DNA from 3 places in the Methylicorpusculum oleiharenae genome. Region 2 is predicted to be linked to each of the others. Evidence: riboswitches for the same ligand, from Rfam matches in the RefSeq annotation. Region 2 holds a riboswitch; each other region holds the start of a gene.
What was found. A riboswitch is a leader RNA that binds a small molecule or an ion and turns the genes downstream of it on or off. The one in region 2 is predicted to bind cyclic di-GMP.

Region 1 (2,272 bases), on a different contig from region 2:
GCACGCTGATCACTGCTTGAAAGCGGATGCTGCGGACGACCAGAAAACCGAAAACCAACACGGACAGCAGAATCATCGTTTCCACGCCCGGCACGGACACCCCCATCATGCCGGCCAGCCCACCGAGACTCATCACCCCGACGAAGGCAAGGGGAAGCTGCCAAACCGCCCGGCCACCCAATTGCGCCGCCCATACGCCAACGGCGAGCATAGTTAAAAGATGGTCCCAGCCGTGCAGAGGATGATTGAAGCCGTTAGTCCAGCCACTCAGTGTCAGGCTGCCGGTATGGGCCTGGACGAGTGAGGGTGATAGAGACAGCAGCAGCCCCAAAAGGCACAGCAGAGTCTTTTGATTGATGCGCATAAAATCCCTGGATCATCATAAATATAAAGTGATGATTATTTATAGCATTTTAGAGACTCTATATCGACAAATATTCGACACTGTCTTACATGAAAAAGGACAAAACTAAATGTCCGGTTTTGGCCGGGTCAAGCCAAAGAGAACGCAAAATTGCTCGCCGAAAAGCTGCCATTCGCTGAACTTAGGAATGGAAAATTTCGCCTGCATCCTCAGTGGCCGGTTTTGGCCGATTGGTTGAGGTCGCCAATGACTGCTTTGTAGCTTTCTAGTTCGCAGGATCTGGATTTGGCCGAATGACCGCTTTGGAGAAGCGCGAGTGGCAAAAATGGGTCGTTATGACACAGTGATAATTTCAATTTGCTCGCCGGATACCGGACATTCGACTGGATTATAGAATGTATTAATCGTTGAAATTGAATAGTCATCCCGACCGACAAGTGATGGCCGGTAACGAGCATTGACAGCACAACCGACTATTGCACATAACAAGTAACCTCGCTCATCAACGATCCAACCCTGTTTTGCACAAAACTGCGCGATTAAAAAACATGTATCGTTCTGATTTCCAACCCCAGAATGCAAATAGCCCAAATTTCTAGCCGCGAGCCTTTTGTGCGGAACGAACCATATCTGCGGCCATCGCATCGCCAATATGTCTTAGACCTTGAACCAAAGAACCAATCATTTTTTCTTCGGCAGCTTTGGTTTCTGAGTCCTCCATGAGGATTGCTTTAGAACCGTGCTTCATGACAGATTGAAGTTTTTTTCCCAAAACACCAGGAAATTGCATCGCAATGTCATCGAAGTGCTCTGAGCCTTGTTCGACATTGGCTTCAATGTCGCTACCATTACGAGCAAAAGTGTCAGGGGCTTTTTGATCTGGAGCAAAAAGGAACTTAGTTGTAGCTGGTTTTGATGAAAAACCAGTGTTTTCTGGAGGGGTAACTGGATCGATATTGGCAGCACCGTAAATCAATGCGCCTGAAGCAATTATTGCTTTTGCTAAAGTGAACATTTCCTGTCTCCTATTTTGAGACAGGGACTTTGAGGTTATTCATAGATCGTGGAGGACTAGCCTATTATTATGGTAGTCACGCGACTCTGGTAATCCCGCTGCCCCTGACATAATGCCATGGATCGGTGACTTTGCGTCTCAGCCTCACAACTGGTTTGCCTTTATCTGTCACAGAAATTCCTAACTACGGTGATAGTCTAGGGTGCTAACCGTAGAAAACAGCGAGATCGTATTTCTATAATTTAGTCAGATTTTATTATATAAGGAGGGATTAAATGTGACTAGTTCATCAGGATCCTTTTTGAATACTGTCACAAGGAGTTTGTGATTAGTGCGATTACAAAAAACATAATGCAGTGGATTGTCTGGATGCTTCCATACTTCCGGGGCTGAGCCATATTTTTTCAATTTGTGGGCTAAAACCTTTGACGGCAATTCAATCTGCTCGATTTTCCCAGACTTAAATCGACGATTGATGTTTTTCCAGGTTGCGTTCATGTCGATCGTACCGCAATGCACACCATATTTTTCCATGGCATGTCGGGTTATGGCTATAACGCCCAAGGAATCTGTATCAATCTTTTCGATGCCTTTAAGTTCTTGGCTATTGACAACCGGGACCTCAGTAATTTCTTCCTGGATTGGGAACCAAGATTTATCTTTTGACACCTCTATCTGGGCTTCAGCATAGCGAGTATAGATTGGGTAGCCGTATTCATAAAGATCTCGATTGTTGAGGGAGCTCTTTCTGTTTGCCGCATTTTTGGCCATTTTTTTGATTGCGCCTTTTGAAAAGACAAGCTTTAAGTTTAGGCCCGTTCGATTGACATTAAAAATGTTCGCCTCGCTAAGTAGATAACGAATGGCTACAGCTTCAGCGGCAGCCAGGTAAT
Region 2 (2,272 bases):
TCAAGAATAATTGAACAGTAGCAACTCGCTTTGTATTGTCATTAAAGTGAGTTCCTGATTTAAAGCAGTAAAAGCCATCCTTGGCTTGCCGGTTTTGAGGTTCTGATTGGCCTGTGACTTAAACAGGCTTTAAGAACCGCTGAGATAATGTCCTGCGGTCCGGCAGATGAACTGCTCATTTTGGAACGGGTGTAATTTAAGCTGTTTTTTCTTTTTTACGGCCAAATGACATCAAGCCTACCAGACCACTGCCCATCAGCCAGACGGCAGCTGGGATTGGGACAGCTGAAGTGGTTATTTCCAGTTTATAGTCAGCGACGTTTGCATTCCAGCGGCCTACGCCTGCTCCACCGATGTATACAGAATACTCTTGTCCTGCAACTGCCTTGAACGTCAAGCCATTCAAGCCATCTACAGTTGCGTCGTGGATCAAATAGGTTAACCCTTGGGTGCCAAATGGATCATTGGCATCATAGGGTTTTGGTGCGGGGTTGCCACCTGAAAGACACCCTGGGCAGTTCCACGAGCCATGGTGACTGTAATCACCAGTGTTCTTATCCATGCCAGTAAACACAGTGATACCGAAGTTTTGGATATCAAAGCCTGTTCCAGTGACTACTGAGGGTTTGAGCGTTATGAACATGGTTTCTTCGGCTTTGATCAAACCGATATCGGTTTGATGCTTCCAGCCGGTAGGTCCGTTTACTGTAGGGTTGCCGTTGCCATCTATTCCTGCATCTTGCCATGCTCCTGCGCCGGTATCAATTTCTGCATCACTGATTGACGAGCCGTATCGAGTTAGAGCGTCGGCTTTGGAGATTTCCAAAGAACTGCCTGCATGATGCAATTCGGCGGCCCAGTTCAAATGAGCTTTGCCGGAGTAGTTGAATGGCAGATTGCTGGAAATACCAGTGCCGGTGCCTACCCATCCTGTTACGTTAGGATAATTGGCATTTTGAAAGCCATATACAAAACCGTCTGTACCAGATATACGATTTGGTATTCCGTTACTATCAACGCCAGTTCGTATTTCTGTGTTGTACATCGTATGCGCAGATGCGCTTGATATTGAACCGATTGTTAAGGCTGAACCTGCAATTGCCATAGATACAGCTTTTGCTAATTTAGTTGTCATCACTTTTAGAACCCTCATGGTTTATTTGCTAATAAAAGAAGTGATGTCTGCCGGCCTCATTAAAACGCAAAGCTAAGCAGACCTCCTTTTTAAAAGGAGGCGACCCGGCTATCTTGAAGTCAATTGATTCAAGACCCATAGGCTTTCCGGCCCTGTCTCGCAACAGGTGTGGCGATCTACTGATATCATCGATTAAGTCAGTATGACTTTCATAAAGGCAATTAACGAGCCAATAATTATCAAATAAGCGGATGTGGATTTTATTTTTTTGATGAGAGAATAAGCAATTGATTATATTGAAATTAAAATAACCATTTGATAGAGAAGTGACGTTTTTAAAGCCGATTTATTGATTGAGGCTTCTGAACATTTTATTTGGGAAAAGAGAAAACTCAATAATGTGTCATATGACGCAGACACATACAAAAATTGTGGGATATGACCTGAAATTTTTCGATTTCGGTTTATTGCTAAAACCAAGTTGACGGGAAGCTACTGAATAATGCAGCTTTCTTGTAACAGAATAAGCCCTGAGATTTAACGCGTGTTGTGAGGCAAACAGAGCTAACTTTAAAACCGTTGAATCTATCACTCGCATCAATGGCGGTGATAGATTCAACCCACTATATTAAGGATTATGAACCTGTTTTCAGTTTTTCAAGTTCTGTTTTTGCCTTATCTGCATCATCAAAAGCCGTGTTAAGGGAAAGTGCTTTTTCAAATGCTTGTTTAGCGTCTTCATTACGCCCTTTTTTCAGATAGATCATACCCAGATGGTAATGAAGGTCGGGAATTCTCGCCTCTTTCGCAACGGCTTTTTCTAATGCGGCCACTGCATCATCTGTCTGATCATTCAGATAACTCAACCAGCCAAAGGTATCCAAGAATGACGGGAAATCTGAGTTTTTAAAGGTTTGCGCTAACGATAATCCCCGTTTAATATTTTCTTCACCACCTTTGTTGGCCAGTAATGCGGCTAAATTATTGGTTGCCAGCTGATGCTCAGGCTTAAGTGTGAGCACTTTTTCATACGTAGCCATTGCGGCATCGGTATTTTTGGTGATTTCATTAATCGCTGCAAATTCCATTAATAGCTGAACGCTATCGGGTAAGACGCCCAATCCTTTTTGATAAACG
Region 3 (2,272 bases), 3.9 Mb from region 2:
TGTGCTTCCGCCTGAGACGACTTCAACGGAGTTGTCTTTAGACGCATTATTGGTGGTGTAACCATTGGCAAAAATGCTTACATCGGCAGTCAGGCTGGAGCAACCTTGTGCGTGAATTCTAGCTTCTGCGACTTGCATTACACCTTCATAAAGAGCGTAAGCCGCTCTTTCAGCAGCACTCAAATCTGTGGTGGCAACGATGGGTGACTGAGGTCCGTTGCTGTAAATGTCATTAATTAATGGTGGGTTGGCTGCGTTTGCCATTGATGAAATTCCGATCATTACGGCTGACGCTACGATTGTTAATTTTGTGTTCATAAAAAACTCCTTAACTCTTATAAGAGAATAATAGGGTGTCATGTTGACCAATTGAGTCAGCGGGGACATGACAGCCCCGCTGACCAAGAGAGCATATTGCTCAATTCTTTGTTGATAACAGTTTTAAAGGTTTTTTCTGGCCTGACTTATCATCTTGGAAATAAGTAGCGGGCTGGTTTGACTCAATCGTGCTTATCAGGCCGTTTTTTTACGCCAGGTCGATAATAAACCTATGAGTGCTGAGCCCATTAACCACACCGTGCCTGGCAGAGGAACTTGAGAAGGTGGATCAATTGGTCCAGTTGATCCGGACCGTTTTACGCCTTCTACTTTCATGATGAAAGGTCCTTCATCTCCAAATTGAGCGCCTTCGCCCCTGTCAAATGCCCAGTATCCTGATCCGCCATCGTAAGACCATTCGGTTAGAGACGCCTCTGGAGTGGCTGAGAGATAAACCCAATACCAGCTGTTCTTCTGAAATACTGCTGGAGTGTTAGTATCTTGTTCGGGCGCACTAAATACAGCAAACTTGGCAGTTGTGTTGAACGAGCTGGGATTAATCATGCTGATTAATGAACTGCCGGGTGCTGAAGGAGCATCTGTTTGATTGGCTGAATCCGAATAGACTTCTAGTGTAATCCCTGCTGTGGGGCCGAATAATGTTCCGGAACGAAGCAATAAAGTTATATCGCTTACATCACAGCCAAAGGGACAAGCTGATTCGGTTACGCGAAATGCACTTGCCATCCAGCCCGGAGGGACGCCTTGACTGCCAAATTCTTCTAAATTGGTATTGTTATATAAAACATTTGCCGAGGCTGATCCGGCTAAAAGGCCTAAGGCGACAATAGAGCTAAATTTTTTAAATGGTATTTTCGTTTCGAACATAATAAATTACCCCTAAGTGAAATAATTTAAGTGCAACCCGACTGTCTGCTTGTCTGCAGATTCTTGGCTTTCCGTCCCCGGCTCACGGCGGGTTAGGCTTTTACTTAAAGGAACTAAAAAATATCCTTGTTGTCTCGATCTGTGTCTTAAGTAACTGAGTTAAATACTCTCAAACCTCTTGAAATCAAGACATGATCCTGTGTCTGGTAAACTCAGTTTTCGCGCTTGTTTTTAACTCAAAAAATAGTGATCTCAATGCAGTGGTTACCACTTTTCGAATTACAGATAAACATTTCTCCCTTCTTTTTGACTGATGTTAGCGATGTCTGTATTGATAACTGAGCTGAAAAATTGTTAGTAATTTTTCATTTCATTCAAAAGAGATAAATCCGACTTTTTATCGATCTATAAGTCATGTCTGAATAGAAATGATGCACTAACGTTCTACCCCCTGCGTATTATTCAGCCCCCTCTTTCGTTTAAAGTTTCCTTGAAATCCCCTCAAATTTCCATAAAACCAATATCAAAATAAGCTCAAATAACATCGATGATTTCTTGCGAGATGTTTAATATTATGATGTGCGGGGCGGTGACGAGCTTTTTGTTCGGAAAGAAAGGGTAAGCAGCAAGAATGAATGGCAACTGATTGGTTTTTGGATGCTTAGATGTTACGTAAATAATCTTTGCAATCTAAATTCATTGGTATTGTTCGGCTATGAAAGAAAAATCGATGTCTATCCCAAGAAAACACTGCAGGTTCCTGTCTGCATTTTTTGCGAATGAGAAGTTCGACCTATCAGGATTGATTGCCGGTTTATTCTCCAATTGCCGAGCGTTGTAATTTCATTGCCAAATTCCGAAATGACTTTCACACTAACCAATAACGGATTTAATATTTTCTATCGTTTATAATTTGCCAAATTCACAGTTCTGGTAGTCAACATGGATTATTCAACCGCAAAGCTAGCTCCGGAATATCACAGTTTTTTAAGTCACTTGCAGTACCTGGAAAAATTGACCGATGCCGAGTTAAAAAAAGTGGATCGGGTCATGCAGTCTACGGTCG

Region 1: linked by a shared signal. The riboswitch ahead of GO003_RS25070 (hypothetical protein) and the one ahead of GO003_RS19315 (VPLPA-CTERM sorting domain-containing protein) in region 2 are both predicted to bind cyclic di-GMP.
Region 3: linked by a shared signal. The riboswitch ahead of GO003_RS01870 (hypothetical protein) and the one ahead of GO003_RS19315 (VPLPA-CTERM sorting domain-containing protein) in region 2 are both predicted to bind cyclic di-GMP.

The regions. Positions count from the first base shown of each region.
Region 1 covers NZ_WUTY02000002.1:361,940-364,211, reverse strand. Annotated here, with positions in the region: gene GO003_RS25075 (TonB-dependent receptor domain-containing protein) at 1-331, opposite strand, end outside; gene GO003_RS25070 (hypothetical protein) at 960-1,379, opposite strand; cyclic di-GMP riboswitch class I at 1,465-1,549, opposite strand; gene GO003_RS25065 (hypothetical protein) at 1,626-2,272, opposite strand, start outside.
Region 2 covers NZ_WUTY02000001.1:4,316,427-4,318,698, reverse strand. Annotated here, with positions in the region: gene GO003_RS19315 (VPLPA-CTERM sorting domain-containing protein) at 197-1,135, opposite strand; cyclic di-GMP riboswitch class I at 1,231-1,318, opposite strand; gene GO003_RS19310 (tetratricopeptide repeat protein) at 1,771-2,272, opposite strand, start outside.
Region 3 covers NZ_WUTY02000001.1:389,809-392,080, reverse strand. Annotated here, with positions in the region: gene GO003_RS01875 (hypothetical protein) at 1-318, opposite strand, end outside; gene GO003_RS01870 (hypothetical protein) at 514-1,206, opposite strand; cyclic di-GMP riboswitch class I at 1,235-1,314, opposite strand; gene gspE (type II secretion system ATPase GspE) at 2,149-2,272, shown strand, end outside.